Regions from separate parts of the Methylobacterium sp. Ger2507 genome, predicted to be linked through region 2. Evidence: riboswitches for the same ligand, from Rfam matches in the RefSeq annotation. Region 2 holds a riboswitch; each other region holds the start of a gene.
What was found. Region 2 has a riboswitch for cobalamin ahead of ACV7NL_RS07455 (CbtB domain-containing protein). Riboswitches for the same ligand answer to the same signal wherever they lie in the genome.
Positions count from the first base shown of each region.

Region 1 (7,640 bases), 2.2 Mb from region 2:
AGGTCGTCGAGGCTCATGGTCCGGCCGATGTTCCGGATCAGGAATTCGCGGGCGTACTGATCGGTGAAGCCGCCGCCCGCATTGGTGCCGAACTGCGCCAGGGACGATTCGAGCTGGGCATTGGTCACACCGAGCGCCCGCATCACCGCCACGTTCGGACTGACCCGGAACTGGCGCACCTCTCCGCCGATGGGAATGACCTGGGCCACGCCCGGGATGGTGAGGAGCCGGGGACGCAGGATGAAGTCGGCGACTTCGCGCATCTCCATGGGGGTGGCCGTCTCGCTGGTGACGCCCACCAGCAGGATCTGCCCCATGATGGAGGAGATCGGCCCCATCTGCGGGGTCACGTTCGGCGGCAGCTGATCACGCACCAGGGTGAGGCGTTCGGCGAGCTGCTGCCGGTTGCGGTAGATGTCGGTGCCCCAGTCGAATTCGACGTAGACGATCGAGAGACCGACGCCGGAGACCGAGCGCACCCGGCTGACGCCGGGCAGGCCGTTCATCCGGGTCTCGATCGGATAGGTGACGAGCTGCTCGACCTCCGGCGGGGCGAACCCCTCGGCCTCGGTCATGATCGTGACCGTCGGTTTGTTCAGGTCGGGAAACACGTCCACCGGCAGCCGCGTCGCCGTGAAGGCCCCGTACAGGATCAGGACGGCGGCGACCGCGAGGACGAGGAGGCGATTGCGCAGGGACTGCGTGACGAGAAAGTTGAACATGGCCTTGCCTCCTCAGCGGACTTGCTCAGCGGACCTGATCGAGGAGTTCGGCACCTTCGGTGACGATGCGCCTGCCCGCGCCGACCCCTTCGGCGACGAGCACGTTGGTCCCGTCGAGGGGCTCGACCCGGACCGGACGGGCCTCGAAACGCTCGGCGGCGACGTGCTCGTAGACGATCGCCTGCCCGTTCCCGGCGCGGATGACGGCGGCGCGCGGAAGGGCGAGGCCGGACTGTTCGGTATCGGTGCCCGCCAGCACGGTGAGGAACTGCCCGACCCGCAGCCCGCTGGTGCTGCCCTGCACGGCGAACTGGACCGGAAGGGCCTGGTTTCGGTCGGCGAGGCCCGCGCCCTTGTAGACCAGGGACAGGGTGCGCCCGTCGGCGAAGCGGGCCGTGGCGTTCTGGGCCGTGGTCAGGGCGTCGAAGCTGAGCGCCTCGACCCACAGGCGGTCGGGGTCCACGATCTGGAACACCATGGCGCCGGCCGCCGCCATCTGGCCCGCCACCGCGGAGGCCTGCGCGATCACCCCGTCGACGGGCGCGACCAGGGCCTCCGGTTGATGGCGCACCTTGTCGAGGGCCAGGCGGCGGTCCCGCGCTCCCTGCAGTTCGGAGAGGGCGTCGTCGAGCTGGGTCTGGGCGACGGCCCCGGTGGTCGCGAGCTTGCGGTAGCGATCCACCCGCCGCGCGAGGACGTCGATCTGCTGGTCGAGCTCGCCCTGGCGCTGGCGCATGTCCGAGACGTCGATGGCCTGGACCGGGGGCGTCACGTAGGCGAGCACGTCCCCCTTCTTCACGATCGTGCCGAGCCGCGGGAAGAGCCCGGAGGGCGGCGGCGACAGGCGGCCGCCCACAGAGGATTGCACGACGCCGCTGGCGTTCGGGTCCGGAATGACGCGGGCCGGCAATTCGACGGTGCGGTGGAAGGTGCTCTGCTTCGTCAGAGTGGTGCGCAGGTCGAGGAGGCGCTGGGTCGGCTTGGGTACGAACACGGAGCCGTCGGGCAGGCGCTGGGCGAGGTCCGTCGCGGCTTTTCCGGGACCCGGCAGGGCGGCCCCCGTCACCGGCGCGCCGTGATCCTCGTCGCCATGGGCGAAGGCGAGCGTGCCCAGGGCCAGGATGACGGCCAGGGCCGCGGCCAGCACGGTCACCAGCGGCAGGCTGCGCCGGGCTCGCGTCAGTCCGGTGACCAGCACCCCGAGGAGGAAGGCGCCCGCTGCGATCAGCATCGGGTTCTGTGCGCCGAGGCGCGCCTTCAGTTCGGCGACCGGAGAAGCCATTCCCTCGGACATCGGCCCGCTGGTGGCCGCCGCGGTCAACGAAGACGCGCCCGCCTTCGGCATGGACAGCGGCACGGTGAGGATGTCGACCACGTCCCCCGCGGTGACGGTCACCAGCAGGTCGTGCAGGCCCGACTTGGCGAGCCACGGCACGGGCAGAACGTAGGCCCCGTCCGCCGTCTTGTCGGCCGTCTGCTGGCCGTCCGGCGTCTCCACCGTCAGGACGGCGTCCCGGACGGGCTGGTTCGTCCGGAAGTGGTCGAGGTAGAACGTCACCGAGGCATCCCGCAGGATGGCGGTCAGCTCGAAGGCGTCCGAGACGGCCTCGCCGCGCGGGGCGACGGACGTCATCACCAGTGCGGGCGTGGCTCCGTCGTCGTGCCCCTCATGAGCCTGCGCGGGACCCGCCAGCGTACCGACCAGCAGCCACACCGCGCCCAGGGCGGCGGCAATTCGAAAAACCATGGGAGAAGCTTCCTCGCGTTCAAATCCCGGGCGTGCCCCCGCCTTCGGCGGGCACGATCCGACCGTCGAGCGCCTCGGGGGCGCCGTTCGTTACGCGAGGAGTCTGGGGGGCCTGGAGAGCGTCTCGGGTCCGAGACCGCGGCGGCGATCGACCGGCCGGGAGACGCGGACCACCCGTCCGTAGGCGAGCGTCGGCAAGGTGGCCGTGGCCGACAGGATGCCCGACGCACAGCAGATCGGGGTTCCGCAGCGGGTGCCCGTGCACGGACCGGAGCAGCAGCCCCGCCCCGTGTCGTCGGAGATCAGCCCCGCCACACGGACCAGGGCTTCCACTCCGAGCAGGGCTTCCGCTCCCAGCAGGGCTTCAGCTCCCAGCAGGGCGTGCGTTCCCGGACCGACGGTCACCGCCGTGGCGATGAATGGAGATTCGGGCGCGACGGCCGGCGCGCTCTGCGCCTCCGCCATCGTCAGGGCGGGGGCCATCGCCGCAGGGGGATGGCCCTCGTGAGCCTGAGCAGCGGACGGCGCGACGTAGGCGATGATCATCACGATCACCGCCGCCATCAGGCGCACGAGTTGCTGCTCGAATCTCATAGGGGCTGGTTACACCATTTCCTGACACCGAGAAATAGGTGGAATTCAGTATGACGGATCGGCCGACGATTTTTATCCTTAAAGATCTCATCACGCCGCGAATGTTATGGGCTCTGCTCTATCAATCGCCGGGAGGATGAGGCTAAAAGATTCGGTCAGAGGCCCATCTGAAGGCATCGCCGTCGAAACGACGGCCCCGTTACCAGGGCAGCGCCGATCGGTCCGCTACGTCCGCGATCGAGACCCGGTTCGTTCGCGCAACGAACGGCCGCTGGATTGAATTCCAGCCGTCATGGGCGACCGCTTTATCGAAAGACCACCGACATGCAGCGGCGCACATTCCTGGCAGGTCTTGCGGGGGTCCTTGGAACCGCACCGGCATCGGCTCAGATGAAGCACGACATGGGAGCCATGGGGAACATGGGACCCATGGGAGCCGGGGCCGGGCCGGGCGGGCCGATGGCACCGATGGCCGGCACCGCGCCGGTCCTGCCGCAGGGGCAGCCGTTGAAGGAGCTGCCCCGGCTCCGCAACCGCTCGACCCGACCCGGTCGATTCGAGGCCACGATCGCGGCGCGCCCCGGCGTGGTCCGCTACGCGGAGGGCCTCGACACGCCGGTGCTGCTCTATGACGGCGGCCATCCGGTGATCGAGGCGCAGGAGGGCGACCGGGTCGCGATCACGTTCCAGAACGGCATTCCGGGGCAACCCTCCACGATCCACTGGCATGGGATGCCGGTGCCGTCCGACCAGGACGGCAACCCGATGAACCCCGTCGCGTCCGGGGCCGAACACGGCTACGCCTTCGACCTGCCCGAGGGCAGTGCGGCGACCTACTGGTTTCATCCGCATCCGCACGGCCTCACCGCCGAACAGGTCTATCGCGGCCTCGCCGGGCTCTTCCTGGTCAAGCCGAAATCCGATCCGATTCCGGCCGCCTATGGCGACACGGTCCTGATGCTCACCGATCTCCGGATCGCGGCGGACGGGACGATGCCGCCCAGCACGATGGTCGACCTGATGAACGGTCGCGTCGGCGACCACGTGCTCGTCAACGGCCAGAGCAATCCGGTGATGACGGTGGCGCCGGGCGAGAAGCGCCGCCTCCGGCTCGTCAACGCGACCAACGCGCGCTACCTGCGCCTGCGCTTCGCGGGCGCCCGCATGACCCTGATCGGCACCGATGGCGGCCTTGTCGAGGCGCCGGTCGCCGTCGACGAGGTGCTGCTCACCCCCGCCGAGCGGGTGGAACTCATCGTCTCCTTCGATCAGCCCGGCCCGGCCAAATTGACCACACTCGCCTACGAGCGCGGCTGGATGGGACCGGGGGAGCCGAAGGAAGCGGGCAAGGTCCTGCTGACCGCGAACGTGGCGGGACGACCGGCGACGCCGCCACCGCCGCTGCCGAAGATGCTGCGGGCGATCGCCCCGCTCCAGGCCCCGGTCGTCACCCGCCGCTTCGTGCTGACGGAGGACATGGGCTCCATGGATCACGGTGCCATGCCGGGCATGGATCACGGTGCCATGCCGGGCATGGATCACGGCGCCATGCCGGGCATGGATCACGGCGGAACCGCGAAAGGCGGTGCCGCCTCCGCCAAGCCGCCCGGCAGCCACGACATGAAGTTCCTGATCAACAACAAGAGCTTCGACATGACCCGCATCGACGAGGTCTCGAAGGTCGGTCAGGTCGAACAATGGGACATCGTCAACCAATCGGACATGGATCACCCGTTCCATGTCCACGGAACCCAGTTCCAGATCGTCGCCTACGAGAAGGACGGACAGGTCAGGACCCCGGGCTATCGCGCCTGGAAGGACACCGTGAACGTCGTGCCCGGCGAGACGGTCCGGCTCCTGCTGCGCCAGGACCAGCCGGGGCCGCGCATGTACCATTGCCACATTCTCGAGCACGAGGAACTCGGCATGATGGGCGTGCTCGACGTCCGATCCTGACGGTTTTCCGTCCCAGCAGGCGGCACGCGCCTTACCGCGGGCCTCGTCGGCCTATCCTCGCCCGAAGGCGAGCGACGCCGGCCTCACCGGGCGGTCGTGTCGGCCCCCGGCGGCGTCTCCGAGGCGGTCCGGTCGGCGGCCGGCTTGCGGCGGGCCTGCTCGGCGCGGAGTTCCCGCTCGGCCATCAGCCAGAACTCGACCTCGAAGCCTTCGGGACGGTGGTTGCGCTCCCAGATCTCGTGGGCGCGCTCGCGGACCCGTTCGAACGTGATCCCATCCTCGGACATCGTGCTTCTGCTCCTTCGTGACCGGCGATCGCAGGTGCGACCCCCGCCGCGGGGCCAACGCTCCCGGGGGCAAATCGTCCCCGTCGATTGACGCCGGCGCCGGAAACCGCCTAGCTTCGGCGCGACGGTTCCTCGGATCGAGGATCAAAAGGGAACGCGGTGCGGGGCTCTGCCCCAACGCCGCGGCTGCCCCCGCAACTGTAAGCGGCGAGCCCATCATCAACACGTCACTGGGGGTTGCAAGCCTCTGGGAAGACGATGAGAGGGCGGTGACCCGCGAGCCAGGAGACCTGCCGTCAGTCGTGGTCACACGCGAAACGCATCGGGCGGGGTGTCCTGGTGGGTGTCGGGGCGTTCGCATGCGGCGAACGGACCGACCTCTTCGCGGTGACGTGCCACTCCGCGCGACCCGTCGCGTCAGCCGTCCCGTCGATGCCCGTCTGCGCCCGCGCGTCCCGCTCCCGTCCGCCTCGTCCGATCGCCCCGCGCGGTCCGAAGACGGCTGGCTTGCGGACAACGTCGCGTCCGGCACCACTCAGCGATTGTAACATTATAACATTCGCTTTAGCAGAGGTGGCTCGTCGGCCCTGGCCGATGCCCGCGCCCCTTCCCGGTTGTCCCATGGCCCTCGCCCAAATCCCGTCCCGATCCCCACGCGCCCGACGCGCACGGCAGGGCCACGTCTTGCCCCTGATATCCCGGCCCCCGATATCCCGGCCCCTCACATCCTGGCCGCTCGCGGCCCTGCTCGGCGGCCTGCTGCCGATGCCGGCCGACGCCGCGCCCGGCGAATCCCACTCGGCCGTCACCCTGGAGACCCTGGAGGTCGCGGGCTCCGGGCGCGGCGGCCCGCCGCCCGCCGAGGGGCTGAACCTGCGCAGCTCGAGCCGCAGCGCCAGCCGCCTCGGCCTGACGCCCCTGGAAACCCCCGCCAGCGTCGACGTGATCGCGGGTGAGACCACGCGCCTGCGCGGCCAGAACACGGTGGCGGAGGCCGTCACCCAGAACGCCACCGGCATCACCACGGTGGCGGCCCCCGGCAACGGCAACGGCGCCTTCACGGCCCGGGGCTTCGCCGGCCCGAACTCGATCCAGCAGCTCTACGACGGCACCCGCCTGTTCGTCGGGGCGGGCACCGTCACCTTCCCGTTCGACACCTGGAACGTCGAGCGCATCGAGGTGCTGCGCGGGCCGGCCTCCGTGCTCTACGGCGACGGCGCCATCGGCGGCGTGATCAACGTGGTGACGAAGAAGCCGGTCTTCACGCCCCTCAACGTGGCGCGCGCGGCCGTCGGCTCGGATGGTCTGGCGCGCTTGGCCCTCGATTCCGGCGGTCCCATCGGGGACGCGCTCGCCTACCGCCTCAACATCAGCGGCAACCGCGACGCGGGCTGGATCGCGCCGGACGGCGACTTCCGCAATCTCGCGGTCTCGGGCGCCCTGACCCTGCAGGCGAATCCGGACCTCGCCATCACCCTGAGCCATGATTTCGGCTACCAGGAGCCGGCCCGCTACTGGGGCACGCCGCTCATCGACGGGCGCATCCGCGACGCCATCCGGTTCAACAACTACAACGTCCGCGACGCCCAGATGCTCTGGACCGACAACTGGACGCAGCTGCGAGCGGAGTGGACGCCGAGCGCCGACATCACGATCCGCAACACCGCCTACCGGCTCCAGAGCCGGCGCCAGTGGCGGGACATCGAGCAATACGCCTTCAACCGTGATACCGGGCGGATCGATCGCTCGGCCTACACCGAGATCTATCACAGCCAGGAGCAGATCGGGAATCGCCTCGACGCGACGGTCCGGGGCACAGTGTTCGGATTCCGCAACGAATTCCTGGCCGGGTTCGACGTCAACGCCATCGCGTTCCGGCACACCAACAACTTCAGCTCCGAGGGCGGCGGCCTCACCACCAGCGTCGATCCCTTCGCCTATGACCCGGGTCTGTTCCCGGCCAATGGCCGCGCCACTCCGGCCTACGTCACCAACACGCGCCAGGCCTCGGTCTTCGCCGAGAACCGCCTGATCCTGTCCGATCAGCTCTCGCTGCTGGCCGGCATGCGCTACGACGCGCCGGTGCTGCACCGGACCAACCTCGTCACGGGCGCCGCCTTCGAGCAGGATTTCCAGGCGCTCAGCTACCGCTTCGGCGCCGTCTACAACCCGACCCCCCTGCTGGCGCTCTACGCCCAATACGCCACCGCCACCGATCCGGTCGGCAGCCTGATCTCGCTGTCGCAGAATCTGTCCGGTTTGAAGCTCTCCACCGGCGAGCAGGTGGAGGTCGGCGCCAAGGGCGTCGCCTGGAACGGCCGGGCCGAGTGGACC
Region 1 covers NZ_JBUYVC010000001.1:3,759,579-3,767,218, reverse strand. Annotated here, with positions in the region: gene ACV7NL_RS17330 (efflux RND transporter permease subunit) at 1-722, opposite strand, end outside; gene ACV7NL_RS17325 (efflux RND transporter periplasmic adaptor subunit) at 748-2,469, opposite strand; gene ACV7NL_RS17320 (hypothetical protein) at 2,560-3,063, opposite strand; gene ACV7NL_RS17315 (multicopper oxidase family protein) at 3,388-5,019, shown strand; gene ACV7NL_RS17310 (DUF2934 domain-containing protein) at 5,103-5,306, opposite strand; cobalamin riboswitch at 5,415-5,618, shown strand; gene ACV7NL_RS17305 (TonB-dependent receptor) at 6,072-7,640, shown strand, end outside.
Region 1: it holds a riboswitch for cobalamin, as region 2 does, so the genes downstream of both, ACV7NL_RS17305 (TonB-dependent receptor) here and ACV7NL_RS07455 (CbtB domain-containing protein) in region 2, are expected to answer to the same signal.

Region 2 (7,640 bases):
CGGCATCGACGCCCTGCGCCAGTTCCTGGGCGCCGCGATAGCCGTGCCGGAGCTGCGCCGCGATCCAGCGCGGATGGGCGAGGCGTCCCCGGATCAGCCGGGCGGCGTCCTCGCGGGCGGTGCGGGCCTTCGGCGTCTCGGGCGTCGCGACGTCGAGGCTGAAGAGGGCCGGGGTCCCCCCCGTCAGCGCGGCGGCGGCCGAGAATCCGCCCATCGCCTCCACGGCGGCGTCGCCGTCGAGAAGGTCGCGCTCGGCCACGTCGAAGGCGTGCACGTAGGCATCGGCCCGGGCAACGCGTTCGGCGAAGCCCGCATCCGCCTCGTCCGTCGCACCGCCATAGGCGTAGGAGGTGGCGTCGAGATAGGCGCGCCCGAGATCGTCGCGGCTGTCCCAGGCCCCGTCGAGGGCGAGCCCGCCGGCTCCGGCACCGTAGCGCCCAGGGGCCGCGCCGAAGACGCGGGACGCCGCCTCGCCGCGGCGGCGAGCGGCCGCGAGGGGGTTCTCGTCGTCCTCCTCGTCCCGCGAAGCCACCGCCGCGGCGGCGCGGGCCAGCAGCGACAGGGTTTCCGGGAAGGTGTCGCGAAACGCGCCGGACACCCGCACCGTCACGTCGATGCGCGGACGGTCGAGGAGCGCCAGGGGCAGCACCTCGAAGCCGGTGACGCGGGTGGAGGCATGGTCCCAGACCGGGCGAACGCCCATCAGCGCCAGCGCATGGGCGATGTCCTCGCCGCCCGTGCGCAGGGTGGGCGAGGCCCAGAGGTCCATCACGATCCGGGCCGGATAGGCGCCCTCGTCCTGCAGGTAGCGCAGGACCACCGCGTCGGCGGCCTTGGCCCCCAGCAGGGTGGCGGCCCGGGTCGGAAGGCTGCGTGGATCGAGGGTGACGAGGTTGCGGCCCGTGGGCATCACGTCGGTGCGTCCGCGCGACGGCGAGCCGGCGGGACCGGGGGGCACGAAACGGCCGTCGAGGGCGCGCAGCAGGCCGAGGCGCTCGCCCTCGGCGCAGGCCGCCACGTCGTCCGGGGATGCCGCTCCGGCTCGGCCGAACACGTGCAGCCCGTCGCGGGCGGTGACTTCGCCGAGGTCGCACAGATGCGCGTCGAGGGCCGCCAGCGCATCCGGCATCGGCGTGCCGGTATCGATCCCGGCGCCGGTGAGCAGGCCGGCCGAAGCGGCCTCGTCGAGAATGGTCCGCGCCAGGATCGCGGCGCGGCGCGGATCGAGCACGCTGGCGTCGGAATATTCCTCGACGAGGTCACGCAGGCGCGCGGCGTCGGGGTCGAGCCCGGTCACGCCGGTCTGCGGCGTCAGGTGGCCGAGGGCGATGCCGCCGAGACGCCGCTTCAGCGGAGCCGCCTCGCCCGGATCGTCGACGATGAAGGGGTAGACCACCGGCAGCGCCCCGATGGAACGCGCCGGCCAGCAGGCGGGCGAGAGCGCGACGGCCTTGCCGGGCAACCACTCCGTGGTGCCGTGGGTGCCGAGATGGATCAGGGCATCGAACCGGGTGCGCAGGCCGAGGTGGAAGGCGAGGTAGGCGTGGGTCGGGACCGCGTCGGGGTCGTGATAGGCGGCCTTGCGGTCCGCCGCCCGTCCGCGATCGGGCTGGAGGAACAGGGCGACCGCTCCCGCCGCCACGGTCCCGAAGCGGAAGGCCCCGTCCCGGCAGGCCGGGTCGGCTTCGGGCGGTCCCCATTCGGCATCGAGGGCCGCACGGGCGTCGTCCGGCAGCGTGCCGAGCCAGGTCCGATAGGCGTCGAGGGACACGACGCAATCCTTCGGCCCCCGGGTGAGCGCCCGCATCAGCGCATCGCCCTCCGGCAGGTCGCCGACCGCGTAGCCGGCCTCGGCCAGATCCGCCACGATCGCGCGCGCGCTCTCCGGGGTGTCGAGGCCGACCGCGAAGCCCGCGCGCCCGCCGCGCGCCGGATAATCCGAGAGCACCAGGGCGAGCCGGCGTTCCGTGCGGGGGAGGCGGGCCAGGCGGACCCAGGCGGCGGCCCGGTCGGCCAAGGCCGCGATGCCGTCCGCATGCGGCACGGCCCGGCGCTCGGCGAATCCCTGGCTCTCCGGACCTTCCTCCTTGAACCCGATCGGGAACCCGGAGAGGCGCCCGTCGAATTCCGGCAGGGCGACCTGCATGGCGAGATCGGCCGCGCCCATGCCGCGGGCGGAGGCGGCCCAGGCGTCGCGCGCCGCACCGATGCTGAAGGCCTGGATCACCGGGCAATCGGCGGCATCGAGGACGAAGCCCGCGTCCTCCCGCGCCGAGAAGGCGGTGGCGGCGATCACGATGGCGGGACCGTGCGCGGCGATCGCCGCCCGCAGAGGCTTCGTCGCGGCCGGGTCCTTCAGGCTCGACACCGCCACGGCCATCACGGCGAGGCCGCGCGCCTGGAGCGCTGCACCGAGCGCGGCGATCGGCGCGGTGTCGCCGGACAGGACGCTGGAGCGATAGACCACCAGCAGCGCCAGCGGCGCCTCGGCCGGAAGGGTCTGGAACGGCCGCCCGGCCGCGAGCGCCTGCGCGTCGTCGACGGGACCGCAGCCGGGGCATGCGACGAAGCCGCGCGGCAGGGGCAGCGGCGGCTCGACCGGCCCGGCCGATCCGATCTCGGCGGCGAGGCGTCCGATCAGGCGGCGCAGGTTTTCCGCGCCGCCGGCCCGGAAATAGGCGTCGAGGTCCGGAGCCAGGTCCGGCCGGGTGGAGAAGCCGTCGAGTCGCGGGTCGGGCCGGTCGTCGCCCGGCAGCACCACCAGGATCACGTCGTTGGCGCGGGCGGCCGCGCTCGCGCGCTCGATGCCGTAGCGCCAGTAATCGAGGCCGCCGAGGCAGCGGATGACGACGATCCGCGCCTTGGCGATCACCGCATCGACGTAGAGGTCGACCGACATCGGGTGGCGCAGCTTCGCGAGCTTGGCCAGCCGCAGGGTCGGCGCTTCGGGCGAACCCGCCGGAAAGGTTTTCGCGAAGGCCTGACCCATGCCGAACAGGTCGGAATCGGTGAAGGACAGGAAGACGATGTCGCCCGGCGCCTGACCGAGATCGACCGCGGCTTCACCCTCGTCGAGGGAGACCGTATCGATGCGGATCAGGTGCATGGCGGGTGCCGCGGCCTCATGGCCGCTCCTCCGACAGGGGCCTGCGCAGGCCGCCGCGACGGCGGCGGCGCAGGCGCCAGAGGCCGCGCAACAGAAGCACCGCGAGAGCGACGAGGGGGAGCCAGGGCAGGCTCCAGATGGCGAAGAGCAAGGCCGCGCCGGCACTCGCCCCGAAGATGGTGCCGGCCCTGGCCCAGGCCTCCTGCAACGGAGCGAGGGGACCTGCGCGTGCCTGGTCGGCCTGGAACGAGAGCGCGATGAGTTCGGTCTCGACGCGCCGCTCGAGGCCGCGCTGCTTGGCCTCGTCCTCCTCGATCTGCGCTTGAACCTGGGCGATTTCCTGCGCGATCCGGATCAGATCCTCGACGCGGGTGTCGGGTTTCGCGGCCAGGGCGTCGAGGCGTTCGCGGTAGGCTTTGCGCTGGGCGAGCCGCCGCACGCCATCCTCGATCGTCGGGGTCAGATCGTCGGCCCGGGTCGCTTGACGCTGCAGGATGACATCGCTCGCCTGCTCTCCCGGAAGGGGCGCCGTAACGAAGGCGAGGTAGGCCGCGACCGCGCTGTGCGGAAGGCGGATGTCGAGCTTTGCGGAGGGACGCCCGGACGGGCGTGAACTCTCGCCGAACGAGGCCGATATCAGGGTGCAGTCGAGGACCGTGTCGGTCACGCAGCGGTCCCGCGCCGCCGCGAAGTGCGCGCCGACGCGATCCGCCGGAAGATCGATGGTCAGTTCGTGGGTATAGGCGAGCTTGACCGCGGTTCGCGGCGCCGGGGATGCGGCGCTCACCGGCGCGCCGGCGGTCGCGTCCGACCGCCTGGCATCCCGGCAGCCCCCGATTCCGAGCAGGGCCGCGAGACCGAGGGCGGCGAGCGGCAGCCGGCGGAGCCCGGCCGGGACGGGCCGCAGGGCCGCGCGGCGATTCATCCCGCCAGTGCCTCGGCGACGGCGCCCTGGTCGAAGCCCTTCAGGCCGATGACGACGAGGCGGCCGTCCCGCGGCTCGGAGGCTTTCCAGGGCCGGTCGTAATGATGGCTGATCCGCGCGCCGACGCCCTGGACCACGAGGCGCATCGGCTTGCCGGTGACCTCGGCGAAGCCCTTGATGCGGAGCACGCCCGCGGTCTCGGCGGCGCGGGCGACGCGGATCGCCAGATCCTCGGCGGTGGCGGCGGACCGAACCGGGAGGGCCACCGAGTCGAAATCGTCGTGGTCGTGGTCCTCGCCCTCACCGTGATGGGAGGGGCGCGCGTCGAGGTCGTCCTCGGCCGCAGCCTCGAGACCCAGGATCACGCGCGGGTCGAGGCGGCCGTGCTCGGCCTCGACCATCTTCACCGCGCGGGGCAGGTGCCCGAGCACCTCGGCCCGAACCTTGGCGCGCCCGGCCTCGTCGAGGAGGTCGGCCTTGTTCATCACCACGAGGTCGGCGCAGAGGAGCTGGTCCTCGAACACCTCTTCCAGCGGGTTGTCGTGGTCGACGCTGGCATCGTCGGCGCGCTGGGCGGCCAGAGCCGCCGGATCGTCGGCGAAGAAGCCGGCCGCCACGGCCGGTCCGTCGATCACCGCGACCACGCCGTCCACCGTCACCCGCGAGCGGATGGCCGGCCACTGGAACGCCTGGACGAGGGGCTTCGGCAGGGCGAGGCCCGAGGTCTCGATCAGGATGTGCTCGGGCGGATCGGCCCGGTCGAGGAGCTTGTTCAGGGCCGGCACGAAATCGTCGGCCACGGTGCAGCAGATGCAGCCGTTGGCCAGTTCGACGATGTCCTCGTCGCCGCAGCCCTCGATGCCGCAGGCCGCCAGGAACGAGCCGTCGAAGCCGATATCGCCGAACTCGTTGACGATGATCGCGAGGCGGCGGCCGTTGGCGTTCTCGACCAGGTGGCGCACCAGCGTGGTCTTGCCGGCCCCGAGGAAGCCCGTGACGATCGTGCAGGGAATCTTGGCGACAAGAGTCATTCGGCGGCGTCCGGATGGGGGGGCGCCGCGACGGGCGGCGGGAATGTGGGCGGGAGCGGCGGCGGGAACGGCGGAATACGGGCGACGACGCCCTTGCGGAATTCCTGCGGCCGGGCCTTCCACGGTACGATGCCGTCCGGCGTCTCGGCATAGAGCGCGACGCCGTCCAGGATGATGCCGGCCGAGGCGACCGGATCGAGATCGCCGTAGACGTAGGTCCAGCGCCCCTGCGACGCGACCGCCACCGTGCAGGGCCGCTTGCACACCGAGAGGCACTCGACGCTCTCGACCGTGATGCCCGGATGACCGCCCGCGCTCACCGCCTCCTGGAGGGCGGCGAGCAGGCGCGCCCCGGCGCGTGGCTCGGAGACGTCCCCGGCCGCCCGGCAGGTGGCGCAGACGTAGAGCGTGACGGCGGCGCTGTCCGTCCGAGGCGAGTCTTTGGGTATCTGATCCTGCAACTGGTCAGGCATGGGCCGTCCGGGCCTTGCCGAACAATCCCCAGGCCCAGCCATAGGCCAGCCCGATCACGGCCCAGAACACGAAGGCGATGCCGAGCGAGCGTGCGGCGAACTGCGCCGCGTAGGCCGCCGGCAGGTTCGAGGCGGCGTGGCTGGTCTCCGGCGCGCCCGCGAGATGGGGGGCGACCAGGAGCACGATGCCCCCCGCGATGGTGATCGGCGCGCGCCGGATCGCGATGAGGTACAGCCCCATGGCGGTGGCGAGCGCCGTCATCACCCACCAGAACTGGCGGTCGGCGAGCGGCGCCGCCGCCATGCCGGGCAGTTCGGGCGCCAGCCCGAGAGCCGGTGCCAGGGCCACCGCGAGGAACCCCCCGATGGCGAAGCGCAGGCCGGTTTCGGGGCTGGGCTCGCGGTTGCAGGCGAGCAGCACGGCGCCGAGCAGCAGCGCGTAGCCGACGCCGCCCACCAGGGTGGCCAGCGCCGTGAAGGCCATGCGCGGCAGGCCGGGGCCCGGCTGCCAGTCGGGCGCCACCTCGCCGCCCGCGACCGAGGGGTCCTTGGTGCCGTGATCGTGACCGCCGTGGATGCGCACGACCAGGGAGGCGGGCGACAGGCGTGCGGGATCTGCCGAGGCCTGCGTCTCGTAGCGCTCGGCCGCGATGATGAGCGGCGAGGTGAGCGCGAGCTGCAGGCCCGTCGCGACCACAGCCGCGAGGAAGCCGGCGACCAGGGCCGCCGACACGAGCCGGATGATCATGGGGGTGTCTGCCTTAAGCGGAGGCGCTCAGTGGCAGGGGAAATTCTGGCTGTGGCGGAAGTCGTGCGCCGCATTGTGCAGCGCCATCGCGGGGGCGAAGCCCGCCATGAACACGAGGCCGAGGCCGAGGAAGGCGGCCACGAGCACGGCGCCGAGACGCTCGTTGGTGCGGGTGCCGGTCAGGACGAGGGTGTTGGTCGACATCGGTTCATCTCCTGGCCGCCCCGCCGGCGGCCGTCACGGATCGATCGGGTGGACGGAAGGTCCACGCTCGATGGCAGGTCCACTCTCGGCGGCAGGTCTCCTGGCTCGCGGGTCGCTGGTCCTGCCGCCTTCCCGGATCGCTCCAGTGGCCGATGGCAGTCCCGTCTCCGCTCACAGTTGCGGGGGCAGCTGCGGTTTCAGGGTCGCCCCCTCACCGCATTCCCTTTTCACCCCGTCGCCGGGGCACCGTCCGATCCACGCTTCTACGCGGTTGCCGTCGCGCTGACAACGCGGCCCGGATCGGATTCCGGCCTTTGACCCGAGGGCTCGATTTCGGGCACAGGAGGCTCATGCCGAACCTCCCTCCCAGACTGACTCTCGTGCTCGGCGGCGCGCGCTCCGGCAAGAGCGCCCACGCGGAGGGGCTGATCGAGGCCTGTCCCGCCCCCTGGCTGTACCTCGCCACGGCGCAGGCCTGGGACGACGAGATGCGCGACCGAATCGCGCTCCACCGGGAGCGCCGCTCGGCCGACTGGATCACCCGGGACGTGCCGATGGACCTGGCCGGGGCGGTGGCCGCTGCGCCCGGGCCGGTGCTGGTCGATTGCCTCACCCTCTGGCTCACCAACCTGATCCTGGCCGAGGCCGACGTGGAGGCCGCCACCGCCGCGCTGTTGGCGGCCTGCGCGGCGGCGCCCGGCCCGGTGGTGCTGGTCGGCAACGAGGTCGGGCTCGGCATCGTGCCGGACAATGTGCTGGCCCGCCGGTTTCGCGACGCCGCCGGGCGGCTGCACCAGCGCCTCGCGCGACAGGCCGACCACGTCGTCTTCCTGGTGGCGGGCCTGCCCCTGATCGTGAAACCCCAAGCCGGAGCCACCCCATGACGGACGCCGTGAACGACGCCGAGCGCCATCGCGAAAAGATGGAGAAGCGCAAGGCGGTGCAGGACGCCGAGGTCGCCGGCAAGACGATCGAGAAGGGGCTTCTCATCGTCAACACCGGTCCCGGCAAGGGCAAGACCACGGCGGCCCTCGGGCTGATGCTGCGGGCGCTGGGCCATGGCTGGCGCGTCGGCGTGGTCCAGTTCATCAAGGGCGCCTGGGACACGGGCGAGAAGCACGCGCTCCAGGTCTTCGGAGACCGGATCGACTGG
Region 2 covers NZ_JBUYVC010000001.1:1,594,355-1,601,994, forward strand. Annotated here, with positions in the region: gene cobN (cobaltochelatase subunit CobN) at 1-3,106, opposite strand, end outside; gene ACV7NL_RS07435 (DUF4349 domain-containing protein) at 3,123-4,031, opposite strand; gene cobW (cobalamin biosynthesis protein CobW) at 4,028-5,062, opposite strand; gene ACV7NL_RS07445 (DUF1636 family protein) at 5,059-5,535, opposite strand; gene ACV7NL_RS07450 (CbtA family protein) at 5,528-6,283, opposite strand; gene ACV7NL_RS07455 (CbtB domain-containing protein) at 6,311-6,487, opposite strand; cobalamin riboswitch at 6,561-6,753, opposite strand; gene cobU (bifunctional adenosylcobinamide kinase/adenosylcobinamide-phosphate guanylyltransferase) at 6,838-7,371, shown strand; gene cobO (cob(I)yrinic acid a,c-diamide adenosyltransferase) at 7,368-7,640, shown strand, end outside.

Region 3 (7,640 bases), on a different contig from region 2:
AGGTAGAGCGAGCCGGTCACGGAGAGCAGGACGAGGAAGGGCAGGCAGAGCAGGCCGGCATAGAAATGCCAGCGCCAGACGGCGCGGTAGACGGTATCTTGCATCGGGTTGGCCGCAGCCATGGCGCGCAAGGCCGCCGCGTCACCCTGGAGGGTCTGGGACATGGGTTCGGGTCCGGGTCTGAGCGATCTGACAAGACGGATCGATCAGGCAGTCGGCGGACCTCGTGGACTGACGGACTGATCGGGTGGCGCTCGTGCGGCTCTCGGTTCTCCCGCCCGCCAGGTGAGGGGCGCCGCATCGCCGGGCGACCAACGCAGGGCGACGAAGGCGAGAACTGGAATGGGCGCCACGACGGCATGCACCAGGGTGCAGCACGTATGTCGACATGGCAGGCCCTCGTCCGCCGGAGCGTCGGTTCCGGCGTGCTCGGCACAGATGACCTGGTGGAAGCTGACCTGGGAGACGGGCGCCATCGAGCCCAACAGTGCCTGCAGGCATAGGGCGTAGAGTACGGCCACGGCGATGACCGCACGGCAGACGCCCCAATCTGGCCGCCAAGCGCGCATGGTACGGGCGTAAGGCGCAGTTTCATCCTTCGTCAACGGTGTAGGAGCAACGCGACCGCTATCGGCCGGCATGTGACCTAAAAGCGTCCTGCCAGGGTGAGGCGGACGGCCGTCGGCTCGACCGGGTGGAAGTGGCGGTCAGCGACGCCGTCCGCCCCCTCGCCCGGCAGGCGCGAGGTGTAGAAGTAGGTGATCTGGTCGGCCTTGGCGTTGGTCAGGTTCAGGATGTCGAGGGACAGGCTAACCCCATTGTCGAAATTGTAGCCGATGCGGCCGTTGAGGAGCGCGGTCGGCTTCGAACGCACGGAGTTGTCCTCGATCAGGGGGCGTGGCCCGAAGTAGCGCAACCGCATCGAGCCGAACCAGCCCAGGTCCTCGCCGAAGGTGATCCCGGCCGAGGCGATCGTGGTCGGTGCCTCCGGCACTCGGTTGCCGATGGGGTCACGGTCTGCGAACCGGGCGTTCGTTACCGTCAGGTCGCCTTCCAACGAGAGCCAGGGCGTCACCGCGTAGCGGTTGGTCCACTCGATGCCGAACCGGCGAGTAGGGCGGCTCGGCTCTGTCGTGCCGGTGTCGCCCTGAAACAGGTTCTCGGAGGCGAAATCCAGTCGGAACAGCGCTACCGCCGTTTCCAGCCCAGCGATGCTGCGGTTGCGGATGCCGATCTCCGAGCCCGTCGAGGGCACGAGGAAGGGCGAGCGGGCGATGTTGAACAGCGGGCTGGCCGGATCAATCGTGGCGGTAACGCCGCGCGCATCATTGGAGTGGAAGCCGCCGCCGTAGTTCACGAACAGCTCGGTATCGAACCAGGGGCCGAGCACGAGGCCGAGCTTCGGGTTGACGATGCCGTCCCGCGCCGTCCCCGAGTTGGCGGGCGTATCGGAGCGAACGTCGGCGTAGAACCCATCAGCACGGAAGCCGATGCTGGTGCGCAGCCAGTCGGTCCAGCGCACCCGGTTCTCGTAGTAGAACGCCGCGCTCGCCTCCAGCACCCGGTCGTCAAGCACGGTCGAGCGATACTGTCGCGCGATGGTGTTAAAGAGCCCAACCCGGATATCGTCGGTGCGGGTCTGCACCCCTATCTCGTTCTCCATCGGCAGCCCGAACAGGTCACCCTGGAAGGTGTGGCTGACCTCCCCGCCGCCGAGCACCCGACTGTCGCGCTGGCGGAACTGGTCGCCGTTCACTGGATCGTTGAGGAAGTAGGTGAAGTCGTTGAACAGGTTCATCTGGTACCGGATGACGTAGGCGTTCGCCCGCGTGATCCCGGCCTCGCTCGTCTGGCTCCAGCGCCCGGAGAGTGAGAAGCGGCCGGTGTCGCCGCCATCGTTGGGGTTTAGGGTCCCGTAGCGGCCGATGATACCCTCCGCCACGGCGCGCCCCGGTATCTGGTTCGTGGCGTTCCACTTCGCCCAATAGGCCATGCCGGTGAGCGCGAAGCCGTCGAGGGCCGTGCCCTGGCTATAGCGGACGACGGCGTTGAGCTTGGCGAGGCGATCCGGCACATCCCAGGGGCCGTCATAGGTCTGGGCCTCGCCTGCGACTAGTAGATTGCCTTGACCGAGGGGCGCGGACGCGATGGTGAGCGCGCGCTTGTAGCCGAAGCTACCGAAGGAGGTTAGCGCGAGGTTCCGGTCCACCTTGTCGAGGTAGTCGATCCGTACCGACCCAGCGGAAGCGAAGTCCCCATCCCGGACGAAGTACGGTCCCTTGTGGAACTCCACTGCGCCAACGAGTTCCGGAATTAGGAAGTTGAGGTCGGCGTAGCCCTGGCCGTGGGCATGGGTGCGCATGTTCACCGGCATGCCGTCGACGGAGATGGCGATGTCGGTGCCGTGGTCGAGGTTGAACCCGCGCAGGAAGAACTGGTTGGCCTTCCCCTCCCCGGAATGCTGGGTGACGATGAGCCCCGGCACGCTCTCCAGCACCTCGCCGGGGCGCGTGATCGGTCGGCTGTTAAGCGCCGCACCGGAAATGGTCCCCGCACTCGCCGCATCAACCGTGCGCAAACCGCCGCCGATGCCGGTCACGCCACCGACGTAGCCCGCACTAGCCGCAGGTCCGGTGATGCCGGCCACAGGCGTCTCGGCCGTCACCGAAAGTTCGGCGAGATTGGCTTCTGCAGCCTGAGAGGATGCTTGCTGTGCACGCGCCCCTGGGGACGAAAGGATGGCACAGGAAGCCAGAAGAAGCGTTCGGGAGGCGGTGTGTAAGCGAAGGGGGGACATGGGACCCTGGGCGACGTCTGTGGCACGTCACCGCGAAGACGCCAGCCCAGATGCCGCACAGCATCCGTCCCGACACCCATCAGGACACCCCGCCCGATGCGTTTCGCGTGTGACCACGGCTGACGGCAGGTCTCCTGGCTTGCGGGTCGCGGCCCTCTCATCGTCTTCCCAGGTCCGGGGACCCAGTGACGTGTTGATGATGGGCTCGCCGCTTACAGTTGCGGGGGCAGCCGTGGCTTCGGGCCTTCACCCTCACCGCGTTCCCTTTTGATCCTCGTGAGAGGAACCGTCAGGCATAAGGGGCATCACAGAACGCTACAGCGTCAATGCCGTCTTGGGTGTTTCCGGCCAGGTGTTGTTAGCGGGTGACAAGCTTCGGCCTACGAGTGCTTCAGTTCGTTGGCGGGCTACGTCTGCTGTCTGAACTCCCCAACCTAAAAGCGGACCGGCCAAAATTCACCCAACCCAGTCATTCCAAGGTGCCTCTCCGCTAGCCTGCCTCGCAAAAGCAGCTCGTGCGCCAAGCGCATAGCTCAGCGGTGTCGGATATCCGATCCGATACCCGACATCCTGCAGACATGCGTTCAACGCAAGCCGATGGCTTATGTTCGTCAAAACGCATCATTCTAACTATATCATAAATATCTATTGTCATTTTGAAATAGTCACCTAAATTTAGTCAAACATTTTATTTGATATAGATTAGAGTGAGTTGAAATCTACCCTCAGTTCATTATCCTGAGATTATCAGGAGCATGTTTTATCCATGCCAAGAATTTTATATTACTGTGGACATTCTACACCGTTAGGAAGGATAATTTCATTATAAGTGTTTGTTTTATAAGTTTTACCCAATCGGACCGGCCATACAACGGCCGATTTGAACGTGAAGTTGGTGTTTATGCTGCCTGCAAACTTCATAATTCCACTCCCAAACACCGGAGCGTAGGGCATTTGTACTTCAGCCAGGATGTATCGCATACCTAGGACGCGGAAGCCCGGGGGAACAGATAAATCGCCAGCAAGTCCAACACTTCGGACCGTTGCATTACTAGATGCAAAGCTGGAGCAAACGCGAGGATTACTACCAATGTTTTTAAGATCTAGACCCAGCGCACTGACTGTTATTTTTGCAGAGCCGCTCACAAATGGTCGTAAAACCAGTTGCGAGCTTGCTATAATATCGTTCATTGCCGCAGTCGTGACCGGTGAATTCGTAGCCGCTTGTGAGGTTAGGTCTGCAAGCGTTCGTGCCAACAATGCTACTTTGCGTTTGTTATCCAACGCTCTACTAAATTCCAATGAGCCCAAGAGTATTGCAAGAATGAGCGGCAGAACAAGAGCGAACTCTATTGCAGACACAGCTCTCTTATCGGCACAAAACCGAAATAACAAAGCCATGGTATAGCGATACGGAGGCATTTTAGAATGTTTCTATGTGCATGGCGATCCGGATGACGTGTCGTAAGGCTCTGTTCGTAGAACTACTGTCGACATAATCAGCCGAGATCCATCACCAAAACTTGAGAAGCCTAGATTTAAAAATCTGAACGCCACAGGATATTTCAGTGCTGCTGTGATGACTACAATTTCTCCAGGTTTTGAGCATGTGTATTTTGTTCCAAAATCTTTGGACCAAGTGCCTGTTTGATTGTCGAATGCCACGGCAGACTGACTAGAAGCGAATGAGGTGCTCGTGGATACGTCGATTTTTAAATCTGAACAGCCAAACACTCTGCCGCTATTTGGTACGGTGGTTCCACAGATGCTATCTTTTAAGCTTTGAATTAATGCGTCTGAAGACTTTTCACTTTTGTTCGCAGTTTGGAAATTACCTGTATAAATGATGCGAGCCGCTTTTTGCAGAGAATCATCCAGGTTCTGACTAGCCCAGCTGATAAGGCAGATCTGAAAGATTGCTCCTACAAGTATTATGAAAGGAGCTGAGACTAAAGCAAACTCGACTGCAGACGCACCATCTACATTTTCAGCAAAGCTACGAAAGCATGGCCTGCTTTTGAATGCTCTTGCATGTCGAAGCTCACATAGGCACCTAACGCACACGGGGATCATCCAGAATATTCAACGTCATTATAAAAAGCTATTATGGATTAATTTTTAGGCCTACTCGGTTATTCGGATTTTTTTGTCAACTACTCTGACTTGCTTGGGACAGGTCACGATAACGCGAATGTCATCATAATCCTGGTCTCCGCCTGGGCGATCCTCCCATCCGTAATACATGTACTTCCCCTCCTCGCAGCTTCCTTTCGCCACAGCCGGCGTTCTGCCTGTTCTACGATCAGGGATCGTACCGCCAGATGACTTGGGGCTGCAGTCTTTAAGGCTATCGCAAACAATGGTTTCTAGCATTGGGTACTTAACGACATCAACTGTCGCATTGGTTCCCATGTTGCTGCCTTTCATGTTCATTGTTTGCACGCGCGTTCCGGTATCTATGACGATATCCGTGTAGTAATTATAGGTATCTGAGCCAGTTTTATTCCACTTCAAGGGTGTTGTGCGGGCATCGCGAACGTTGCGGAGCATATAGCTAACCGCTTCGTTCTGGCCACATACCGGAATCTTGCTCATGTCGTAGTTGGATGGTGGCGATGCGTTGTCGGCAATCGGTGTCAATCCCCGGCGACCAGCATCGACATCCTTTTGCCTCTTGGGATCAGACGAATAGCAGTAGATGTACACGCGATTGTAGTCGTCAGCTTCGGGCGAGAGCTGTGTCAACGTTGGCGCAGAAGTTTCATAGACGGGGGCCACTCGGTTGACTGTCGTTGCCGTGCTGACGACAAGCTCTTTGGGCATTCCAGGTAAGAGGTGTATGAGTGACGTCTTCATTGTCATAGAAACGGTAACGCGGTAGTTTGAGCCGTCAATCCATTTGCCTGTAATCTTGAATCCGCCTGTTGCAGTCTGATCCCCTAAGCTTGTGACCAGCTGAGAGTTAGCAAGATTAAATGCTTCGGTAGCGGCCGTGACTGTATCGGCATTTGCGACTAGTAATGCTGTCGCATCTGCAACGGACGCTTCAACGGCGCGGATACGGACAGCATTGCCGTAGTCGATCGCGGCGCCTCCGGCACCGAATAGAACTGGTAGTGCAAGAGCAAACATAACAACTATGTTGCCGCTTTCGGAACGTACGATGCAGGATGTTCGTGGCATGGTTCGATCGTTTCTCCGAAAAACATCCTGTATTCAAAGATAGAAGGATATTTGCCAAGCCGCCGTTTACATATTCTAAATCACACACGGATTCTGAACGGCGTGTTGAGCTGTGTGGTGCGGAATCCTACCGCCTTTTAGTGAATGAATTTGTCTGTTCCTTAGGGTGTGAACCGAACCAAGACGTTGCGAGAGTTCTGGTTTTGTGATTCAGAGCCGCCGTTTGCAGCACGGAGGCGGCGATGGTGGACCTGTTCTGGCTCTCGGATGAGCAGTGGGCGGTGATGGAACCGTTCATGCCCACGAACCAGCCCGGGCCAGAGCGGAACGATGATCGGCAAGTCATCTCTGGCATCCTGCACGTGCTGACCTCAGGCTGCCGCTGGCGCGACTGCCCGGCCGCGTATGGTCCGCGCACGACCGTCTACAACCGCTTCAATCGCTGGTCCCGCCGCGGCTTTTGGCGGGCGATGTTGAGGGCGCTGGCCAAGAGCGGATGGGCGGGCGAGGCGGCCGCCATCGACAGCACCTACGTCAAGGCGCACCGCTCGGCGCATGGCGGTAACGTATGGCCCGCCCCGTCCGCAAGTGGCTTATGATCCGCTGGTCTGAGCAGTCTGCATAAACGTATCCGGCCTTCCGGCGATGCCGTTGGCCAAGATGGAGATCCGCGCGTCCTGGTCCTCATAAAGGGGTCGGCGTCGAGCGCCATTTTCCGCCGGAGGCTTCCAGAACACCGATCGACTGTCAGGCCATCTTCCTCTCGCCGCTCGCAGACATGGTGAGGCCGACGAAGGCTTCGCCGACCAAGCTCGGTTCAGGCAGCCACCGCCGCCGGCTCATAGACGCGTTCGTGGCGCAGCAGCGCCCAGACGGTCCGGGCCATCTTGGCTGCCAGCGCGACGACGGCGGTGTTGGCGTGCGCCCGCGCCAGCAGGCCCCGTAGCCACTGGCCGATCAGCGTATCGCTCTTGCGCAAAGTCGGCATCGCGGCCCGTGCGCCCTGGATCAGCATCTTGCGCAGGTACTTGCTGCCGCGTTTGGTGATCCCGAGGAGGCGTGGTCGTCCGCCCGTTGTGACCTGACGCGGCACGAGGCCGAGCCAGGCCGCCAGATCACGTCCGCGGGCGAAGGTCGCCACATCACCGATCGCCGCGACCAGCGCCGTCGCGTTGAGTGCACCGATGCCCGGGATGGTGGTGAGCCGGCGGGCGCTTTCGTCGGTCCGGGCCTGTTCGGCGAACTCTGCGTCGAGGGCTGCGATGCGTCCGTCAAGGGACTGCCAGCGTTCACGCACGTCCGCCACGAGGATGCGCATCCGTGGCGTGAGGTCAGAGACCGCCTCGGTATCGAGCAGATTTTCCAATCTGGCGGCGAGCTTGGCGCGTCCCTGCGGGACGATGTGACCGCGCTCCAGAAGAACGGCTCGGATTTGGTTCATCAGGGCCGTGCGTTCGCCCACGAGCTGGTCGCGCACCCGGTGCAGGGTCTGCATGTCGAGCTGTGCCTCCGACTTCAGCGCGACGAACCGCATGGTCGGACGCGTCGCAGCCTCCGCGATCGCCTCAGCGTCGCGGTCGTCATTCTTCTGGGCTTTGACGTAGGGCCGCACATATTCCGGCGACATCAACCGGATGGTGTGACCTTGAGCGGCGAGCGC
Region 3 covers NZ_JBUYVC010000002.1:45,349-52,988, reverse strand. Annotated here, with positions in the region: gene ACV7NL_RS23840 (PepSY-associated TM helix domain-containing protein) at 1-164, opposite strand, end outside; gene ACV7NL_RS23835 (TonB-dependent receptor) at 647-2,797, opposite strand; cobalamin riboswitch at 2,905-3,103, opposite strand; gene ACV7NL_RS23830 (TadE/TadG family type IV pilus assembly protein) at 3,581-4,219, opposite strand; gene ACV7NL_RS23825 (TadE/TadG family type IV pilus assembly protein) at 4,232-4,870, opposite strand; gene ACV7NL_RS23820 (TadE/TadG family type IV pilus assembly protein) at 4,922-5,980, opposite strand; partial or broken gene ACV7NL_RS23815 (IS5 family transposase) at 6,223-6,543, shown strand; gene ACV7NL_RS23810 (IS110 family RNA-guided transposase) at 6,798-7,640, opposite strand, start outside.
Region 3: it holds a riboswitch for cobalamin, as region 2 does, so the genes downstream of both, ACV7NL_RS23835 (TonB-dependent receptor) here and ACV7NL_RS07455 (CbtB domain-containing protein) in region 2, are expected to answer to the same signal.

Region 4 (7,640 bases), 1.0 Mb from region 2:
CCGGGCGCCATGCTGTCCGGCGGATGATCGCCCCACGTCGCGCGATCGCGCTTGGATGGGGCCTGAGCCAGATTTCCAGACGTCGCTTCTTCCTCCAACGGGTTTCCTGCCGGATTTCGGGCCAAGCCCTGAGGCCGCTGGCCGTCGACGCCGAGTTCACCCGCGACAACGTCGACACGGCCTGTCAGGCCCTGTCGTTGAAGCTGGTGAACCTCGTCGAGGAGGACGACGAAGGCAGCTATGCCTTCCGCCTGACGCGGCCGGGCCTGCTTCTCCTCAACGGCCAGATCGAGGCGGCCGCTGCCCTGATCGACCAGGGCTTTGGTTTGCGCCGGATCAAGACACCGCCCCTCTGGGGCGCGCTCGGCAGCAAGCTCCGTCCGGGCGGACCCGGCATGTCCCTCAAGGGCAGCGGTCCGAGGGCCTACGCCACCCAGTTGATCGTGGCGGTCGCCTCCGGACACGCGATCGTCGCCGGGGACGTCGTCCGGGGCAATGCCAATGGCCCCCGCACCTGGCTGGAGGACGAGTCGGCGCCCCGCGCCGAACGCCAGATCGGACCCTCGCCGCTGCGAAGCTGGAGCCCGGATCAGGATCGGGATCGCCCGCTCTGATCGGAGGGGCGGCCGCCCATCCAGCCTTCACCCGGCTGTCCCCGACCCACCGGCGCTGGGCTTGGCCCTGGCTGTCGCACAGGGAGCACAGGACGCCGATTTCCCGCGCGTTCGATTGACGCTGTCGGGCTTCGTCTGGTCTTCTGACCTCGGACGGTTCCTCGGATCGAGGATCAAAAGGGAACGCGGTGCGGGCGAGAGCCCAACGCCGCGGCTGCCCCCGCAACTGTAAGCGGCGAGCCCATCATCAACACGTCACTGGGTGCCCCGGCACCTGGGAAGACGATGAGAGGGCGGTGACCCGCGAGCCAGGAGACCTGCCGTCCATCGTGGTCACACGCGAAACGCATCGGGCGGGGTGTCCTGGTGGGTGTCGGGGCGTTCGCATGCGGCGAACGGACCGACCTCGTCGCGGTGACGTGCCACAGACGTCGCCCGAGGTCCCATGTCGCCCGCCCCGTCACGGCCCCCCTACCGAACGCTCCTTCTGGTCTCCTGCGCCGGCCTGGTGCCTTACGGCGCGCAGATCCGGCCGGTCTCTGGCCAGGCGGCCGAGGCGAACCTGGCTGAACTCTCGGTCACGGCGGAGGCATCGGCGCCGCCCGGAACCGGACCGGTCGCGCAGGCGGGCTTCGTCGGCGGCGTCATCGGCATCGGCGGCGGTCTCAGGCCCGTCGATGCGGCGAGCGCGGGGGTGATATCGGGTGCGCAGATCAACAGCCGCCCGATCACCCGACCGGGAGAGGTGCTGGAAAGCGTGCCCGGTCTCATCGTCACCCAGCATTCCGGGGAGGGGAAGGCCAACCAGTTCTTCCTGCGCGGGTTCAACCTCGACCACGGCACCGACATCGCGCTCTCGATCGACGGCATGCCGGTCAACATGCGGACCCACGCCCACGGACAGGGCTATGCCGACCTCAACTTCCTGATCCCGGAACTCGTCGGCGCGGTGGAGTTCCACAAGGGTCCCTACTTCGTGCGCGATGGCGACTTCGCCTCGGCCGGTTCGGTGCGGATCGACTATCTCGACAAGACCGACCGCAACCTCGCCCTGACCTCCTTCGGCAGCTTCGGCTACAAGCGGGCGCTCACCATCGCGTCGGCACCGCTCGGGCAGGGCACCCTTCTGGTGGCGGGCGAGGCCCAGACCTATGACGGCCCCTGGGACGTGCCGGACCGTCTGGCCAAGCTCAACGGCGTCGTCCGCTACAGCCAGGGCACGGCCCTGGACGGCTTCGCCCTGACGGGCATGGCCTACTGGGCCCGGTGGAACGCCACCAACCAGATCCCGGAGCGCGCCGTCACGGAGGGGATCATCGGCCGCTTCGGCGCCCTGAACCCCACGGATGGCGGCGACACCGGCCGTTTCTCGCTCTCCGGACGCTGGAGCCGGACGAGCGACGCCGGCATCACCCGGGCGAACGCCTACGTCATCCGCTATGGGATGAACCTGTTCAACGACTTCACGTATTTTCTCAACGATCCGGTCAGCGGCGACCAGTTCCGCCAGCGCGACAGCCGGGTTCTGGGCGGCGGCGAGATCAGCCACATGGTCCAGGGCGACCTCTTCGGGTTGCCGATGGAGACCGAGATCGGGCTTCAGACCCGCACGGACTCGATCCGCGTCGGCCTGTTCAACACCACCGCGCGGCAGGTCCGCTCGACGGTGCTGGACGACCGGGTGCTGGAGGCGAGCGCCGCCCTCTACGTCGAGAACCGGGTGCGCTGGACCGATTGGCTGCGCACCAGCGTCGGTGTCCGGGCCGACGGATTCACCGCCGATGTCCGCTCGGACACGCCGGCCAATTCCGGCACGGCACGGGACGGCATCGTCAACCCGAAGCTCGGCCTCGTGCTCGGTCCGTGGTTCGAGACCGAGCTGTTCGTGAATTACGGCGGCGGCTTCCACTCCAACGACGCCCGCGGCGTCACCGCCACGGTCGATCCGACGAGCCCGCTCTTCAACATCAGCCGCTCGCCCTTCCTCGTGCCCTCGACCGGCTCGGAGATCGGCCTGCGCAACCGCAGCATCGCCGGGCTCGAGACCGCCGTCGCCCTGTTCCAACTCGATTTCGCCTCCGAGAACCTGTTCCAGGGCGACAGCGGCACCACCGAGCCGAGCCGCCCCACCCGCCGCTTCGGCATCGAGTGGACCAACCGCTACGCGGTAACGCCCTGGCTCTCGCTGGAGGGCGACCTGACGGTCACCAACGCCCGCTTCTCGGACCGGGACCCGATCGGCAACCGGGTGCCGGAGGCGCCGACCACCATCGCGTCGGCCGGATTCACCTTCGGTGCGGGTCCCGGCTGGTTCGGTTCGATGCGCTTTCGCTACTTCGGGCCGCGTCCGCTGATCGAGGACAATTCGGTGCGCTCGAAAGCGACGGCTCTCCTGAACGGACGGATCGGCTACGCCTTCGACGACGGAATCAGCCTGTCCCTCGACGTCTTGAACCTGACCAATGCCAGGGCCGACCAGATCGCTTACTTCTACACCTCGCGCCTGAGCGGCGAAGGCCCCGCGGGCGTGGCCGACCCGCATGTCCATCCGGTCGAGCCCACCGCGTTTCGCCTAACCCTCGCGGGGCGCTTCTGAAGCCGCGCCCGCGATGTCCCTGCCGGGATCTTTGCGATGCGACGCTGTCGCTGTCCTTCCGAAGAAACGGGAGAATGCGCGATCCCGCTGGCGCCATGAGATCGCCGCGTTGTGACGTCGTCGTGGCACCCCTGCGCCGGCCATAGGCCTCCCTGCACTGGCTCGGACCCTTGCGGCGCCCTATCAAGGATGGGGGCGGAGGCCCGTCGGCGTCAGTGGTCCGGCATCGTTTCGAGGATACTGTGATGTTCCAACGCTTCGCCTGTCTCGTCGCCGCGACGCTTGCCGGCACCGTCCTGGCGCAAGCCGCTCCGCTGCCCGGCAAGATCGATCCGGCGACCTTCGGGGCTCCGACCTTCGACGAGCGCTGGCAGACGCTCGATGCCTCGGAGATGGCGAAGAAGCCCCCTTCCCCGACCCGGTGGCGAACCGTGCTCGGCTCGGGCGGTCCGACGAAACTCGAGTACCGCTCCGGCAGCGCCGGCAGCATCTACGTCGACCCGAGCTTTACCGGCGTGAAGGACGACAAGGTCCTCGACACGCCGCTCGGTCTGAACCCGTTTAAGCTCGATCCGGGTAAACACCTCACCATCCTGGGTTCGAAGATACCCGAGAACCTGCAACCGCTCGCGCATGGAAAGCAATTCATGGGCGGCGTGCTGACCACGCGGTTCAGCTTCTCGCAGCTGTTCGGGTACTTCGAGATCAAGGCGAAGCTGCCCGTCGGCAAGGGCGTCTGGCCCGCCTTCTGGCTGATGCCGACGAAGGGCAATTGGCCGGAGAACGGCGAACTCGACATCTTCGAGGGACTGGGTGTCCCCAATGAGATCTGGTGTTCCCTCCACACCGGCGAGGCGCCGAAGCAGCGCAATCAGAAGGTCACCCTACCCTTCCCGGTGGGCGGACCCGGGGCGGACTGGCACACCTACGGCGCCGCTTGGACCGCCGACGAAATCGTGTGGTACGTCGACCGCAAGGAGGTCCGTCGCATTCCGACGCCGTCCGACATGAAGTCCGTTCCGATGTACATCCTGGTCAACCTCGCCATCGGCGGATCGTGGGGTGGGTATCCCGACGCCTCGACGCCCATGCCGGCCGAGTACCTGATCCAGCGCGTCACGGTCTGGCGCCTGCCGGGCTGAGGCCGCTCAGGAGGGACAGATCGGGAGATGCGACGCATGACGACCAGACCTGATGGAAAGACCCGCCGGTGCCGAAGGGCCGCTGCGATCGGCCTGACCCTGGCGCTCGTGGCGGGGACCGCAGCCGAGGCGGCCGAACGCTACGGCTCCTCGCTGTCGGCCGAGCGCAACCGGGAGCGCGATCTCGTGATCGATCAGGAGCGGGCGAAGGCCCGGGCGCGGAACGACTTCTCGGTCGGGTGCTCGCGCTATCGCTATGGCTGCGGATACGGCACCTCACAGGGATACGGGTCGCGCCGGTCTTACGGCGATCGTTAAGCACGATCCTCGCCGGGCGACCGGCTCTGCCGCAATGATGACGAAATCTGCGCGGCCGGTGGAACCTCCGCTCTATGCTTACGCTTGTATAGCAAAGGTTACGGCATAGGTAAGGGACCACAGATGAAGACCTTGGCGACCGCCCTGGCTGGCATACTCGGTGTCTGCGTCCTCTCGACGAGCCCTGTTCTGGCAGCTCCCTACGATCCCTTCGGCGGCAATGCCGGCGATGACTACTATTCCGCCGATCCGGCCTATGCCAACGGCCGTCTCACCGACGATCCCTACAGCTTCCCGGGCGCCGTCGGTCAGGGCTATCAGGCCGCCCCGCAGGCGCAGGTCGCCCCGATCCCGCGCGAGATCGTCGCCTTCGACGGCAATTACAAGCCGGGAACGGTCGTGGTCTCCACCGCCGAGCGTCGGCTGTACTTCGTGATGCCGAACGGCGAAGCCATCCGGTACGGCGTCGGTGTCGGTCGTCCCGGCTTCACGTGGTCGGGCGTCAAGACCGTGACCGCCAAGAAGGAATGGCCGTCGTGGACCCCGCCCGCCGCGATGATCGCCCGTCGTCCCGACCTGCCGCGCTACATGGCCGGTGGTGTCGAGAACCCGCTCGGCGCGCGGGCCATGTATATCGGCAACACCGAATATCGCATCCACGGCTCGAACGAGCCTGACACGATCGGCCAGGCCGTGTCGTCGGGCTGCATCCGGATGACCAATGAGGATGTGACCGACCTCTACGAACGCGTGAAGGTCGGCGCCAAGGTCGTCGTGCTGAACAACTGATCGAGACCCGTCGAGCGGCGTTGCCTCGGCAGCCACGCTCGGACCGTCAGATGCAAGAAGGCCGCGCCGTCCGGGAGGATGGCGCGGCCTTCTTGTTGGAGACGATCGGACGTCAGACGTGGCGACCGGTCAGGGGGCGACCCGGCCGACGGCCGTCTGCGGTGCGCTCAGCGGCGCGATCGGCATGTTGCAGAAGCAGCGCGCGCCAAGCGGGCGCGGACCCGGTAGCGGGCAGGAATAGGGCTGATACCCGGTGAGGCCCGACTGGACGGCATCGCAGTTCAGGCCGACCTCGCGGCGTGGCGCCCGGCGCTCGTAGCGATCGTCCCGGTCATAGGGGCGCGGCGGCAGCCGGCGTTCCTCGTACCGGCGCGGCGGCGGCTGGTCGTAGCCGTCATCGTAGTACTGCGCCTGCGCGGTCTGGGCCGTGAGCAGTCCGGCCAAGAGGCCGAGGATCAGACAGCGTCCGGAAATGCGTCGCATGGATGTGCACCTCTGTTGGAGTCGTGCGCCGCTGGAAGATGTCGGCGCCCCTGCCCGCCACTCCCGCTTTGGGCGGGAGGCGGAAGAGCCGAGCGGCCCGAATTCGGAACGCTGCCAGCGGTAGGAGACGGGTCGCCTGCGGGCAAGTCCTCTGGCCTGAGGCAAGCCCTCTGGCGCGGGGCAAGTCGTCCAACACGGGGCAAGTCCTCTGGCCTGAGGCAAGTCCTCTGGCTGATGGCCGTCCGGCGCCGCCCGTCGAACGAGAACAGCCCGCCGGCCAGGGGCCGAGCGGGCTGAGACTGGACGCCGGGTGGGCGCCGTTGATCAGGACGTCACGCGCGGAGCGCGATCAGGAGTTGGTGGCGTTCCGCATGGCCTGCTCGGCGTCGCTGCCGGCCTTGCGTGCCGCCTCGGTGCCCTGCTCCATCGCCTTGCGGGCGTGCTCGGCACCCTCCTGCATGGCGCCCTTGGCCTTCTCGGCGCTCTGCTGCATCGCCGTCTGGGCGAGGCCGCCGAACTCCTTGGCCTGGGCCTGGATCGCGGCGAACTGGCTGCGCACGAATTCAGCCTGATGCTGCATGGCTTCCTGCAGATCGCGGGAGCGGACGAGTTTCTGGGCGAGATCGAAGGCGGCGGTCACGTTCTGCTCGGCGAACTCGAAGCCGCGCGCCGAAACGTCGTGGGCGTTGGTGCGCGCCATCTCGGCGGAGCCCTGAACGGTATCGGCGGTGCGGCGGGCGGCGCTGATGAAGGTGTCGAACGCTTTGCGCGCCTGATCGACACTCTTCTCGGCAAAGTCGCGCATCTCGGCGGGAACCTCGTAATTCGGGGTGCTGCTCATTATCCTCTCCTCACAGGTGATTGTTGATGGCTTGTTGTGCGCTGCACAATAGCACAGGCCCAGCCCTATGCCACCCTGCTCGGGCGCATTAAGGTTGACAACAGGTAAACGCCCGCCTGAGACGCTGGTGGCTTACGAAGAGGCCGTGACGCACTAAAAAGGACGTCACGTTGCAAAAATCGTCACGCGAAACAGGTGCGGATGTTCGAGACTGGAGCTTCACGGCCGGGCTTGGTTGACGATCCGGCGCTGCAGGCCGTCTTGCGCCGGTGCGCCCATGATTCGCGCCTCGCGACCCGCATGGCCGATCCATCGACCGCAACCTTGATCCTCGATGCGTCCGGCGCGCGGGTTCTCCATGCCTCCGCGGGCACGGACCCGCTGCTCCGCGCGATCAGCGATGCGGACGGGTTGATCTACCCGGATCTGCGGCTCGGCGAGCAGATCGCCCGTGCGCGTCTGCGCCGGGATCATCCCGTGCTGGTACGGCTCCACCTCGACCCCCGGCGCCTCGCTCCACCGGTGACGGTCAGCCTCCTGCTCACGGCACTGGCCGAAGACGGCGAGGCGGTGGTCCTCGTCGCCGGCGCGCCGCTCCCGAACCTTCGCCCCCGGCGGGCTGCGGAGAGCCGCGCGGAGCCGGTGCCGCCCTCTGCCGCGATCCCGCCCGTGCCCGACGCGATCGAGATCGCAGACCAGGACCAGGACGCAGACCAGGACCAGGACCAGGACCCGAACCCGGACCCGGACCCGGACCTCGAGGGCGATGACCCCCTGGTGCTTCGCCAGCGCTTTACCTGGGAAAGCGACGCGGGCGGCGCCATCGTGCGGATCTCGCAGGAAGCCGGTTCGGCGTT
Region 4 covers NZ_JBUYVC010000001.1:2,616,331-2,623,970, reverse strand. Annotated here, with positions in the region: gene ACV7NL_RS12135 (hypothetical protein) at 24-614, shown strand; cobalamin riboswitch at 752-953, shown strand; gene ACV7NL_RS12130 (TonB-dependent receptor) at 1,060-3,210, shown strand; gene ACV7NL_RS12125 (glycoside hydrolase family 16 protein) at 3,456-4,352, shown strand; gene ACV7NL_RS12120 (hypothetical protein) at 4,389-4,670, shown strand; gene ACV7NL_RS12115 (L,D-transpeptidase) at 4,794-5,459, shown strand; gene ACV7NL_RS12110 (hypothetical protein) at 5,589-5,942, opposite strand; gene ACV7NL_RS12105 (phasin) at 6,292-6,783, opposite strand; gene ACV7NL_RS12100 (sensor histidine kinase) at 7,015-7,640, shown strand, end outside.
Region 4: it holds a riboswitch for cobalamin, as region 2 does, so the genes downstream of both, ACV7NL_RS12130 (TonB-dependent receptor) here and ACV7NL_RS07455 (CbtB domain-containing protein) in region 2, are expected to answer to the same signal.